DNA from 4 places in the Kitasatospora sp. NPDC041917 genome. Region 3 is predicted to be linked to each of the others. Evidence: riboswitches for the same ligand, from Rfam matches in the RefSeq annotation. Region 3 holds a riboswitch; each other region holds the start of a gene.
The links. A riboswitch is a leader RNA that binds a small molecule or an ion and turns the genes downstream of it on or off. The one in region 3 is predicted to bind cyclic di-AMP.

Region 1 (3,199 bases), on a different contig from region 3:
CCCCAGCTGCGAACGGACCAGTCCGCGCAGCGAGTACGCGAAGAAGCCGAGGGCCGAGGCCTCGGTGACGACGTACGCCAGCACCGCGAGCAGCCCCGAGGCCATCCCGACCACCCGGCCCAGCCCGTGCGAGACGTAGCCGTAGAACGCGCCGGCCGCGGTGATGTGCCGGGCCATCGCCACGTACCCGACCGAGAACACCGTCAGCACCACGGTCGCCACGATGTACGCGGCGGGCGCGCCGGCGCCGTTGCCCTGCCCGACGATGATCGGCAGGTTGCCCGTCATCGCGGTGATCGGGGCGGCGGTGGCGAGTGCCATGAACACCACGCCGACCAGGCCGACCGAGTCCGCCTTCAGCCGGTCGACGCCGCCCGTCCCCGGCCGCTCCCGCCCGGCCCTCTCCCCCGCCACGTCCCCGCTCCGGACCGCCATCCGGCCTCCTCGCCTCCCGGACCCGCCCGACCGCCGGACCGGCCGGACGCTGACCGTCCGACAGCATGGCGCGCCGGAGCAGCCCAGCGATCGGGCCGACGGCCCGCCGGAGCAGTCGAGTTGACGCCACGTTCGACCGGTCGAACGACGCTCCGGAACCCGCCGGACGGCCGGGGCACGACCGGACGGGCCCGGAAACGGCAGCGGCCGGCCCGGCCGCACGAGGAGGTCCTCGTACGGCCGGGCCGGCCTGGGCGTGTCCCGCGCCCATGTCCGCCGTGCGGCGATCACCCGGTCGAGCGGTCACCCGACATGACCATCCCGGAGGATCGATTCGCCCCGCAGCAGCGGTGGTTCCGAAAACCCTCGGGGCTCAGCGGCCCCGGGTCAGAGCGCGACGCCGTGCGCGCGCAGGTAGGCGACCGGGTTGATGTCCGAGCCGTACTCCGAGCCGTTGCGGATCTCGAAGTGCAGGTGCGGGCCCGTCACGTTGCCGGTGGCGCCGGAGAGGCCGATCTGCTGGCCGACGGTGACGGCCTGACCGATCCTCACGCCGATCGAGGAGAGGTGCGCGTACTCGGCGTAGTGGCCGTCGGCGAGCTTGATCTCGACCTCGTTGCCGTAGGCGCCGCCGTTGCCGGCCTTGACCACGACGCCGTTGGCGACGGCGCGCAGCGGGGTGCCGGTGGAGGCGACGAAGTCCTGGCCGGTGTGGTGGCCGGAGGCCCACATCGAGCCGGCCACGCCGTAGGCGGTGCCGAGCTTCGGGTTGGCCAGCGGGGCGACGAAGCCGGAGGTGGCGGCGGCGACCGGAGTGGCGGTCACGACCGCGGCCGGAGCGGCGACCTGCAGCTGGGTCTGGAGCTGGGCGGAGGGCTTGGCGGCCTCGGTCTTCACCTGGACCTGGGCCTGCGGCTTGGCGGCCTGGGTCGCCGGAGCGGCCGGCTGGGCGGGCTTCGCCGGGGCGGCCGGCTTGGCCGGGGCGGCGTCGGCGGCCGGCGCGGCGGCGTGGCCCGACAGCGCGAGCTGCTGGCCCGGGAAGATCAGGTTCGGGTTGGCACCGACGACCGAGCGGTTCTGCTCGTACAGCGCGTGCCAGCCGCCCTCGACGTTCTTGGCGTCGGCGATCTTGGACAGGGTGTCGCCGCTGACGACGCGGTAGCTCTCCTGCGCGGCCGGGGTGGCCGGGGCAGCGGCCGGCGCGGCCGACTTGGCGTCCGTGGAGGCGGCGGCCTGCGCGGCCGGGGCGGCCGGAACGGTGTGGGCCTGGGCGCTCACCGCGGTGACGAGCGGGAGGGCGAAGGAGACACCGGTGACGGCGGTCGCGATGCCGATACGGGCGGCGCGGGGCAGGGCGATACGACGAGCCTGAGCAGGCATGGAATTTTCCTCTCCGACGCCTGCGAGGTGAGCTGTCGGGTTCGGGCTGGAGTTGCCCGGCCGCATGCGCGGCTTCACCCCTAGCCGGTCCTGGACGCCCGCGCCCTGAGGCGCGAACTCCGGTCCGGCGACTTACCTGTGGGTCCCCCGCTCCTGCCGTACAGAGTTCGTTTCGAACCACCGGGCAGCGGCAGGACTCGGCGTTCCACCCGGTGGATCCGTCCGGACTGGCCGGGCGGTCGCTGAACTAAAACCCATCCGTTCGGGTGAAGCAATGTCGATCTCTTGAAAGGGCAACCATCTCCCCCGTTCCGGTGACCCTCCGCAGACCGGGCCCCACGGTGCGTACACAACCCATTCACCCCCCGCCACTGATCCACGACCCTGCGCCGAGATCGGCGACGGACCGCAGTCACCCGTTCACGCACCGCCGACCGTCAACACACCCACCGGTGACCCTTGTCACGTGCGCCCCGGCAGCGCAGGATTCGCCCGTGGCCACCTCCGAGGCCGGCACCCTGCGCCTGGGCACCGCGCAGGGTCGCTGGGTACTACTGGCGACCGTGCTCGGCTCCAGCATGGCGATGCTCGACGGCACCGTGGTGAACGTCGCCCTGCCCCGGATCGGCGCCGACCTCGGCGCCTCCCTGGCGTCCCTGCAATGGACTCTGAACGCCTATCTGCTCACCCTGGCGGGCCTGATCCTGCTCGGCGGCGCGCTCGGCGACCGGTACGGGCGGCGCAAGGTCTTCCTGATCGGCGTGGTCTGGTTCGCCATCGCCTCCGCGGCCTGCGCCGCGGCGCCGAACATCCACGTGCTGATCGCCGCCCGCGCCGTCCAGGGCATCGGCGGGGCGCTGCTCACCCCCGGCTCGCTCGCCATGCTCCAGGCCGTCTTCCACCCCGACGACCGCTCGGCCGCGGTCGGGCTCTGGTCCGGCCTCGGCGGGGTGTCCGCCGCGATCGGCCCCTTCCTCGGCGGCTGGCTGGTGGACGGCCCCGGCTGGCGCTGGATCTTCCTGTTGAACCTGCCGCTCGCCGCCGCCGTGATCGCGGTGACCACCCGGTCGGTGCCGGAGACCCGGGACGAGGCCGCCACCGGCCGCTTCGACGTGCTCGGCGCCGTGCTCGCCGCCCTCGCGCTCGGCGCGATCACCTACGCGCTGACCGCGGCGGGCGAGGGCCTGTCCCCGGCGGTCTGGGTCAGCGGGGTGATCGGGGTGGTGCTCGGCGTCGCCTTCGTGGCCGTCGAGCGCCGGGCGCCCGAACCGATGCTGCCGCTCGGGCTGTTCTCCTCCCGGCTGTTCACCGCGGTGAACCTGGTCACCCTGTGCGTGTACGCGGCGTTCAGCGGCGTCTTCTTCCTGCTGGTGGTGCAGCTCCA
Region 2 (3,199 bases), on a different contig from region 3:
CCCGTCCGTCCAGCTGATGCTCACCTCCGACCCGTCCGGCTACCTGGAGAAGGCCTCCACCGTCCAGCAGGCCAGCAGCAGCCAGGCCGAGGCGCTCAAGGGGCTGCTGGACCAGCAGCGCCGGCTGGACCAGGAGAAGGTCGAGGCCTCCGCCGTGCTCGCCTCGCTGGACACCACCACCAAGGACCTGAACCAGGCCAAGGCGGACGTCAACACCAAGCTGAAGGCCGCCCAGGACCTGCTGAACTCGCTGAGCGCCACCGACCGCGCCGCGCTGAAGGCCCAGCAGGCGCAGGACGACCGCGCCTCCCGCGGCAGCGACCGGGTCGACCTCAGCAGCCTGCCGCCGGCCAGCGGCTACGCGGCCGTGGCGATGGCCAAGGCGATGAGCAAGCAGGGCTCGCCGTACGTGTGGGGCGCCACCGGCTCGACCACCTTCGACTGCTCGGGCCTGATGGTCTGGGCGTACGGGCAGGCGGGCGTCTCGCTGCCGCGCACCTCGCAGGAGCAGGGCCACTACGGCACCCGGGTGCCCTCGCTGGACCAGGCCCAGCCGGGCGACCTGGTGGTCTACGGCAACGACATGCACCACGTCGGGATGTACATCGGCAACGGCATGGTGGTCCACGCGCCGCACACCGGTGACGTGGTGAAGGTGATGAAGGCCGACGCGATGTCGATCAACACCATCCGCCGGGTCTGACGGCCCGACACGCCCGCGAGGCCCCTCCGGGGGCTGTGAAAAGCGCCACCCCTCGCGCGGGGGTGGCGTTCGGCTTTCCGCCCCTTCGCGGCCACATGCTGAGAACTGATCAGCCTTCTGTGTGCCAGTGGTCACCATCGGTCATTTTCACAGAAGAACTTGGGAAATCTTCGGTCTTTTTTCTGACAAGGATTTGAACGGATCACGGTTCAGTTACTAGGGTCGTGCCCTGAACCACCGCACTGTCGATCGCCCAGCCAGGGTGGCGGCGGTGGTTACCGTCGAGTTCGTGAGGCAGCGGGGCAGGTCGAAGCGACTGCCCGACAGGGGAGCCCAGTGGTTTGGGGGCGCTGCGGAGCGGAGCCGGGGAACCACGTTCCTCCGGGGTGAATCGACGCCAGGTCGGCCGATGGAACGGCCGTGAGGCGTCGTAGGGCATGCTTCCGGCCCGAACCCGTCAGCTCACCCGGTAGGCGGACGTAGGAAGAAGGAGTCCGCCTTCGTGGCGTCCCATCGTCGTCCCAAGCCCGCAGGCCGCGCCCGGGTCTCGATCCTGACCGGTGTCGCCGCGGCAGCCGTCGTCCTCTCCGCTCAAGGTGCCCACGCCGACCCGCAGCCGACCAAGGAACAGGTCAAGGGGCAGGTCGACCAGCTCAACGAGCAGGCCGAGATCGCGACCGAGAACTACAACGCGGCCCAGGCCAAGCAGCAGGAGCTGGAGAAGCAGGTCTCCGGCATGCAGGACCAGGTGGCCCGTCAGCAGGCCCAGGTCACCGAGCTCCAGGGCGGCCTGGCCGAGATCGCCGGCGAGCAGTACCGCAACGGGGGCATATCCCCGACCGTCCAGCTGATGTTCTCCTCCAGCCCGGACACCTTCCTCAGCCAGGCCGACGCGCTGAACCAGGCCGGCAGCACCCAGAAGGGTCAGCTGAAGGAGCTCCAGGAGCAGCAGCGCAAGCTCGACCAGGACCGCAACGAGGCCCAGGGCAAGCTCGCCGAGCTGGAGTCGACCACCCAGCAGCTGAAGGCCTCCAAGGAGGAGGTCCAGGGCAAGCTGAAGGCGGCCCAGGACCTGCTCAACACGCTGACCGAGCAGGAGCGCCAGGCGCTGCGCCAGGCCGAGGAGAAGGCCGCGGCCGACGCCAAGGCCAAGGCCGACGCCGCCCAGGCCCAGCAGCAGCAGGCCGACCGCGCCTCCCGCGACAACAGCCGCGGCGACCTCGCGACCGGCTCGTCCGGCTCGTCCGCCTCGACCGCCTCCTCCCCGGTGAAGGTGGCCCCGGGCAGCTCGCGCGGTGCCGCCGCGCTCTCGGCCGCCGCCTCCAAGATCGGCAGCCCGTACGTCTGGGGCGCCACCGGCCCGGGCTCCTTCGACTGCTCCGGCCTGATGGTCTGGGCGTTCAACCAGGCGGGCGTGTCGCTGCCGCGCACCTCGCAGGCGCAGGCCTCGGCCGGCACCCGGATCGGCTCGGACATCTCCCAGGCCCAGCCCGGCGACCTGCTGATCTTCTACACCGACGCCCACCACGTCGGCATCTACGCGGGCAATGGCCAGGTGCTGCACGCGCCCAAGCCGGGCGCGTCGGTGCGCTACGAGGCCGTCACCAACATGCCGCTGGCCTCCATCGTGCGGGTCTGATCACCGCTCGGACGCTTCCAGGCCCGGCCTCCCCCAGGGGAGGCCGGGCCTGCGGTTTTTCCTGCGGTTTTTCCCGAGGGCCGATCAAATGTCCGACAACAGCCTGAATATTCTGGTTGGCAGGGGTTTGGACTCGCTTGCCCTGACTCGCTAACGTCTGCCACCGGACTCCCGCTCGACGGCCGCCCGTCCCGGTGCGGCGGCGGGAGCCGCGCCGCAGGATTGGAGCCGCTGCCGCCATGCCCGTGCACCGCCGTTCCCAACTGCTCGCCCGGGCGCTGGTGCTGACCGCGGCCGCCGCCACCGCCCTGGGTGTGGCCGCCGGAGGCAGCGCCCAGGCCGCCCCCGGCAGCCCCGACCCGGGCGACCGCCAGGACGTCAAGACGCAGGTGGAACAGCTGTACGACGAGGCCGAGCAGGCGTCCGAGAAGGCCAACGCGGCGCAGGAGGCCCAGCGGCGGCTCCAGGGCGAGACCACGATCCTCCAGGGCGAGATCGCCGTGGCCCAGGACCAGCTCAACGGGCTGCGGGGCGACCTCGCGACGGTGGCCGGGGCCGAGTACCGCGGCGGCGGGATGACCCAGACCGCCCAGCTCATCCTCTCGCCCGACCCGGAGGGTTACCTGTCCCGCGCCCGCGCCCTGGGCCAGGCCGCCGCGCGCCAGCAGGAGACCCTGCACGAGCTGGTCGCCCGGCAGCGTCGGCTCGACCAGCGCCGGACCGAGGCGGCCGGCAAGCTCGACGAGCTGGACCGGACCCGCCGCTCGCTCGCCGACAGCAAGCAGCAGATCCAGCAGCGGCTGGCCAGCGCGCAGAAGCTGCTGAACGGTCTGGGCGCCGCCGAGCGGGCCCGGCTG
Region 3 (3,199 bases):
CGGCCGCCTCGCCGGTACGGGTCTCGGTACGGCGGCCGCGGGCCAGGTAGTCGCGCAGGACCAGTTCGACGGCGTCCTGCGGGTTCTTGGTGCCGGAGAGCAACATCGCGTCGATCGCGAGGTTCGCGTCGAGGGTGACGGTGACCTGGGCCATGTGACTCCTCCTCGGGTGCAGAGCAGCAGCATGCCCGTTGGGGCGGGGATTCACCACGGTGATTCGCCATGGGGATTCAGCACGGGGATTCACCGCGGGGATTTGCCACGAGGTACGGCCGGAGGCATGCCGGAACCCCCGGGGAGGAGCGACCAGACTCTCCCCGGGGGCGTGGGCGGTCAACGTTCGGACGACAGCTGACAGATGATGAAATCTGTTATCTGTCAGCTGTTATCCGTCGACTGTCGGCTGTTCGCTGTTCTCAGACCCGGCCGGCGAAGTCCGGGGCCCAGTTGGCGATGCTCTGCTCGCGGACGCCCGAGCTCGGGTTGGCGGCCTCGACGTACTTGCCGTTGCCGACGTAGATCGCGACGTGGTAGACGCCGGAGTCCTTGCCGTTGTTGGACCAGAACAGCAGGTCGCCCGGCTGGAGGCTGTCCAGCGAGACGTGGGTGCTGGCGGCGGCCTGGTCGGCGGCGACGCGCGGGACGGAGACGCCCGCGGCGCGCAGCGCGGCCTGGGTCAGGCCGGAGCAGTCCCAGCCACCGTTACCGGTGCCGCCGTAGACGTACGCCTGACCGACCTTCGACTCGGCGAAGGAGACCGCGGCGGCCATGCTGCCGGTGGCGGCCGGAGCCTGGGTCTGGGCCGGAGCCTGGGTCTGGGGAGCGGGCTTGGTGGACGGCTTGGCGGCCGGGGTCTGGGCCTGCGCGGTCGGCTGGGCGTTCACGGCACCGCCGTTCGCGGACTGGCCGGACTTCTGCGAGCGGTCGAACCAGGTGAAGTCCGAGCCGGACTTGCCGGTGGCGGACTGGCCGGCCTGGGCCTGGCCGTTGCCGCCGAAGGACAGCTGCTGGCCCGGGTAGATGCTGTCCGGACCCTCGGTCAGGGTGCCGCGGTTGAGCTCGTACAGCCGCTGCCAGCCGCCCTGCACCTTGTGCTGGTCGGCGATCGCGGACAGCCAGTCGCCCTCGACCACGGTGTAGTCGCCGTTCTGGGCCTGCTGCTGGCGCTTCTGGACCCAGTCGCTCCGGTTTCCGGAGGCGGCGGAGTCGGTGCTGGCCTGCGTGCCGTCCTGGGAGGGCGCGGAGGGCGCGGCGGGCTTTGCGGCCGGGGCCTGGGTCTGCGGAGCGGGCTTGGCGGCCGGGGCGGCCGGCTTGGCGCTCTGCGCGGGCTTGGCGGCGGTCGAGCCCGCGGTGGAGCCCGCCGAGGTGTCGACGGCGGCCGCGGCGCCGCCCTTGGTGAGGCCGGCCTGGACCGAGCACACCGGCCAGGCGCCGGGGCCCTGCGAGGCGAGGACCTTCTCGGCGACGGCGATCTGCTGGTCCTTGGTGGCCAGGTCGGCGCGCGCCGCGAAGGCGGTGCCGCCGAAGGCGGACCAGGTGCTGGAGGTGAACTGGAGGCCGCCGTAGAAGCCGTTGCCCGTGTTGATGCTCCAGTTGCCGCCGCTCTCGCACTGGGCGACCTTGTCCCAGGTGGCGACGGTGGCGGCGGAGGCGGTGCCGGAGGCGATGCAGGGGACGGTGAGGCCGACGCCCGCGACGCCGAGGGCGGCGATCACGCGACGGGTGCGGCTGGACAGACGAGTGCCGTTGGTGGGCAGCATGAAGACGCGGTCCTCTCCCACGCCTGCGAGGTGAGCTGTCGGATTCGGGCTGGAGTTGCCCGGCCGCGCTGTGGGCGCGGCTTCACCCCTAGCCCTGGACCGTTCCGGAGATCGGTCCGGGGCGACTTACCTGTGGGTCCCCCGCTCCTGCCGTGGTGCGATTTCGCGCTGCCAGGACATCCGACGGCAGGACTCGGCGTCGCGGATGAACCGGGTTCGTGTGGTCACGAACGGGGAGCACGTTAATCAGACTTAAGTTCAAACTGCAAACTGCTGTGATGCGCATCACGGTTTAGTGGGAACTGCCAAAATTGCCGCTCCCCATGATCGCAAATGATCGTTTTCAGGCAACCCTGTTGTGGAAGCCCACAACTGGCAGCACTTCAGAAGTGGTGTGACGGCGCGTCGAATCGCGGGCCGGAGCGCCCGGGCAGATGCTGCGGCGGTCGTGATGCGAGCGCCCGCGACCGCGTTTCCTATTTCCTTTCAAATAGGCCAGAACGGACATTCCACTTCATCGCCGTCCGACTTCCGCGCGGGACGGCCATGGACCGGCGGAGCAAAACCGAAGGGCCCGGAACGCATGCCGTTCCGGGCCCTTCGGTGCGCGCCAACCGGCGCGCGTCGTCGACTACCGCCCTGCGGGCCCCTGGGAGGCCGCGTGGGCGCCGCGGACGCCCTCCAGAGCCCCCTCGGCCTCGGCGGCCGCCGCCTCCGCCTCGGCCCGTGCCAGGTCCTCCGGGGACGGCGCGGGCAGCGCCGCCAGGTAGGTGGAGGCGATCAGCTGGCCGACCGACGGGTACGAGCCCAGCGGCGCGGCCGACGGGCAGCCGGTCTCCTCGGCGGCGGTGGCGAGCAGCTCGGAGTCCGCCTCCGGGCCGATCACCAGCGGGGCCAGCGCCGGGCGCTGCGAGCCGGTGTCCCTGAGGTGGTTGACGGCCGCGGCCACCGAGCCGGGCACGTCGAGCGCGGCGGCGACGACCGGCACGGCCAGTCGGGCGGCCAGCAGCACGCCGGTGATGCCGGCTGCCGCGGCCGCGTCCTCGCCGCCGACGGTGGTCAGCACCACGCCGTCCGCGGCGGTCGCGATGGCGAACAGCCGGGCGCGGTCGGCCCGGGCCAGCCCGGCCTCGGACAGCCGGACGTGCACGGCCTCGGCCAGCAGCGGGTGCGGGCCCAGCGGGTCGGTGACGGGCGCGCCGTACTCGGCGGCGAGCGCGTGAAGCTCGGTCAGGAAGGTGTGCGGGCCGGGCACCAGCGGCACCAGGACGGGCGTCGGCAGTCCGGCCTCGGCCGCCATGGCCAGCAGCTCGGCCACGGTGCGGTCCTCGCCGCCCGCGCCCTCGCCGCCGTTGCCGGGCAGGTAGCCGACCGCGGTCCGGACGCCGTTCTGCTCGGTGCGGACGATCGAGAGCAACTCCTCGACGACCGAGCGGGAC
Region 4 (3,199 bases), on a different contig from region 3:
CATGAACTCCTGGATGTCGACGTTGGAGTCCGCGTGCGACCCACCGTTGAGGATGTTCATCATCGGGACCGGCAGGACGTGCGCGTTCGGGCCGCCCAGGTAGCGGAACAGCGGCAGGTCGCTGGCCTCGGAGGCGGCGTGCGCGACGGCCAGCGAGACGCCCAGGATGGCGTTGGCGCCGAGCGAGGACTTGTCCGGGGTGGCGTCCAGGTCCAGCATGGCCTGGTCGATCAGGCGCTGCTCGGTGGCGTCGTAGCCGACCAGCTCCGGGCCGATCTGCTCGATGACGGCCAGGACGGCCTTCTCGACGCCCTTGCCGAAGTAGCGGTTCTTGTCACCGTCACGCAGCTCCAGCGCCTCGAAGGCACCGGTGGAAGCACCCGACGGGACAGCGGCACGACCCGTGCTGCCGTCGTCGAGGCCGACCTCGACCTCGACCGTGGGGTTGCCGCGGGAGTCGAGGATCTCACGGGCTACGACGACATCGATGGACGGCACGAGGCATCTCCTTGCGGAAGCAGGGTCCGGTCTGACGGTGGTGCTGTCAGCAGGACGATTGCGGAGTCGTTACGACCAGAGCCTAACCGCCCGGGCTCCCGGGGCCACGTCCGCCTCGGTCCCGTCTCAGCGTGTGGCCCCACTACCCACCGGTAGTTCACCTGCTTGTCCCAGCTTGTCCCACCGGAGCGGGCGAATGCGGACGAAGGGGACCGGTAGGACCGGTCCCCTTCGGACGGCGGGGTGAGGCGGCGTCGGCGCCGGGTGCGGCGGGCGGGCCGGCGTCGAGCGAGCCGGCGTCGAGCGAGCCGGCGTCGAGCGGGCCGGCTCAGCCGAGGTGCAGCACCTGGCCGGGCATGATCAGGTTCGGGTCGCCGCCGACCGTGCCGTGGTTCTGCTCGTACAGCGCGTGCCAGCCGCCGGACACGCCCTGGGCGGCGGCGATGGTCGACAGGGTGTCACCGGCGCGGACGGTGTAGTCGTGGCCGGTGGTCTGCGGGGCCGACTGCGCGGCCTGCGGGGCGTACTGCGGCTGGGCGGCGGCCTGGCCGGCGTACTGCTGGTAGACGCTCTGGTGGCTGGTCCAGTACCAGGCGCCGTTGCTCTGGTACCAGTACACCTTGGCGTCGGCGTCCCAGCCGGCCTTGCCGGAGAAGCCCGGGGTCTGCGGCTGCGCCTGCTGCTGCGGGGCGGCCTGCTGGACCGGCTGCGCGGCGGGCTTCGGGGTCTGCTTCTGGGCGGCGGGCTGCTGCGCGACCGGCTTCTCGGCCGGCTTGGCGGCGGGCTTCGGGGTCTGCTGCTTGGGGGCGGACTGCGGCTTGGCGTCCGAGGAGGTGTCGACCGCGGCCGGGGCACCACCCTTGGTCAGACCGGCCTTCTGGGAGCAGACCGGCCAGGCGCCCGGGCCCTGCGAGGCCAGCACCTTCTCGGCGACCGAGATCTGCTGGGCCTTGCTGGCCTGGTTGGCCTGCGGCGCGTAGGCGGTGCCGCCGTACGCCTTCCAGGTGCTGGAGGTGAACTGGAGGCCGCCGTAGAAGCCGTTGCCGGTGTTGATGCTCCAGTTGCCACCGGCCTCGCACTGGGCGACGGCGTCCCAGGTGGAGGCGGGGGCGGCGGAGGCGCCGGTGGCGGTGAGGAGCGGCATCGCGAGTCCGACGCCGGCCACACCGGCGACGGCGATGGCCTTCTCGGCCTGGGTGCGACGACGGTGACGGCCAGTTCCAACGAACAGCATGAAGAGGTCCCTCTCCGCACGCCTGCGAGGTGAGCTGTCGGGTTCGGACCGGGAGGTGGCCCGGCCGCCGTACGCGGAAACGATTCCGCTCGGGCGGCTTCACCCCAAGCCGTGGGGAGACGGCAACAAACCTGGTTCCCCCGCCCCTGCCCAGGGTTCTGGTCGGTTTCCCGTGGCGCGGCGGGCAGGACTCGGCGTTCCGCGTACGAGGTCCGCAGCTGCGAACTCCAGGGAGAGTAGACAGATCATCAGACCAATCACAAGCTCATATCGTCGATATCACACAATAATTACGGCGCGTGTTCGATCGCCTACCAACGGCGGTGTTATGTCCGGATTGATGGGTGTTCACACCCCCGTCAGCAGGTGGTTCGCGACGTCCCGTCAGTGCGATCTCAGCACGTCGGAGGCGTGGCGGGAGTGTTCGGCGAGGCCTGCGGAGAGGCCTGCGAAGGAGCGTGCGGAGGGGTCTGCGGAGAGGCCTGCGGAGAGGCGTGCGGGGAACGGCTCTCCGGACTGAATTCCACCGGGAGTTCGCGCAGCCCACGCATGATCAGACCACCGCGCCACCGCAGGTCGTCCGCGCTTTCCGCGAGCCGGAGATCGGGCAGCCGGGAAAGCAGCGTGGTCAGCGCGGCACGACCCTCCAAGCGGGCGAGCGGAGCGCCGATGCAGTAGTGGATGCCGTGCCCGAAGCCCAGGTGGGGGTTGTCCGCCCGGGCCAGGTCCAGGGTGTTCTCGGCCGCGAACCGGGCCGGGTCGCGGTCCGCCGCGGCGAGCACCACCAGCACCGGGTCGCCGACCGGGATGTCCACCCCGCCGATGGCCAGCGGACGGGTCGCGAACCGCCAGGTCGCCATCTCCACCGGTCCGTCGTAGCGCAGGAGTTCCTCGATCCCGGTCTCCAGCAGCGCGCTCTCCCCGCGGGCCACCGACTCCTGCAGCAACCGGCGCTGCTCCGGATTGCGCAGCAGGGCGTACGTGCCGTTGCCGATCAGGTTCACGGTGGTCTCGAAACCCGCGAACAGGAGGATGAAGGCCATCGCCGCGGCCTCGTTCTCGGTCAGGTGCTCACCGTGGTCACTGGCCCGGATCAGGCCCGAGATCAGGTCGTCCCCGAGGTCCGCGCGCTTGCGGTGGATCAGCTCCAGCAGGTACGCCCGCATCCGCTTCACCGCCCGCCCCACGCCGCCGCGCCGGCCGCCGCCGTGGCCCGGCTTCGTGTGGCGCACCATCATCCCGGCCCAGTCCCGGAAGTCGTCCTGGTCCTCGGCCGGCACGCCCAGCATGTCGCAGATCGCGTAGATGGGGAGCGGGAAGGCGAACTCGTGGATCAGGTCCGCCGAACCGCGCTGCGCGAAGCCGTCGATCAGCCGGTCGGTGAGCTGCTGCACCCGCGGCTCGAACTCGGCCACCCGGCGCGGGGTGAACGCCTTCGACACCAGCCTGCGCAGCCGGGTGTGGTCC

Region 1: linked by a shared signal. The riboswitch ahead of ACZ6EM_RS32805 (M23 family metallopeptidase) and the one ahead of ACZ6EM_RS39090 (transglycosylase family protein) in region 3 are both predicted to bind cyclic di-AMP.
Region 2: linked by a shared signal. The riboswitch ahead of ACZ6EM_RS27095 (C40 family peptidase) and the one ahead of ACZ6EM_RS39090 (transglycosylase family protein) in region 3 are both predicted to bind cyclic di-AMP.
Region 4: linked by a shared signal. The riboswitch ahead of ACZ6EM_RS25475 (LysM peptidoglycan-binding domain-containing protein) and the one ahead of ACZ6EM_RS39090 (transglycosylase family protein) in region 3 are both predicted to bind cyclic di-AMP.

What each region holds. Positions count from the first base shown of each region.
Region 1 covers NZ_JBVJBI010000040.1:38,955-42,153, reverse strand. Annotated here, with positions in the region: gene ACZ6EM_RS32810 (APC family permease) at 1-435, opposite strand, end outside; gene ACZ6EM_RS32805 (M23 family metallopeptidase) at 823-1,815, opposite strand; cyclic di-AMP (ydaO/yuaA leader) riboswitch at 1,818-1,955, opposite strand; gene ACZ6EM_RS32800 (MFS transporter) at 2,310-3,199, shown strand, end outside.
Region 2 covers NZ_JBVJBI010000025.1:102,015-105,213, forward strand. Annotated here, with positions in the region: gene ACZ6EM_RS27090 (C40 family peptidase) at 1-703, shown strand, start outside; cyclic di-AMP (ydaO/yuaA leader) riboswitch at 1,042-1,195, shown strand; gene ACZ6EM_RS27095 (C40 family peptidase) at 1,206-2,342, shown strand; gene ACZ6EM_RS27100 (C40 family peptidase) at 2,582-3,199, shown strand, end outside.
Region 3 covers NZ_JBVJBI010000070.1:8,798-11,996, forward strand. Annotated here, with positions in the region: gene ACZ6EM_RS39085 (hypothetical protein) at 1-154, opposite strand, end outside; gene ACZ6EM_RS39090 (transglycosylase family protein) at 417-1,781, opposite strand; cyclic di-AMP (ydaO/yuaA leader) riboswitch at 1,768-1,938, opposite strand; gene ACZ6EM_RS39095 (sirohydrochlorin chelatase family protein) at 2,392-3,199, opposite strand, start outside.
Region 4 covers NZ_JBVJBI010000022.1:125,896-129,094, reverse strand. Annotated here, with positions in the region: gene eno (phosphopyruvate hydratase) at 1-498, opposite strand, end outside; gene ACZ6EM_RS25475 (LysM peptidoglycan-binding domain-containing protein) at 827-1,732, opposite strand; cyclic di-AMP (ydaO/yuaA leader) riboswitch at 1,738-1,906, opposite strand; gene ACZ6EM_RS25470 (cytochrome P450 family protein) at 2,128-3,199, opposite strand, start outside.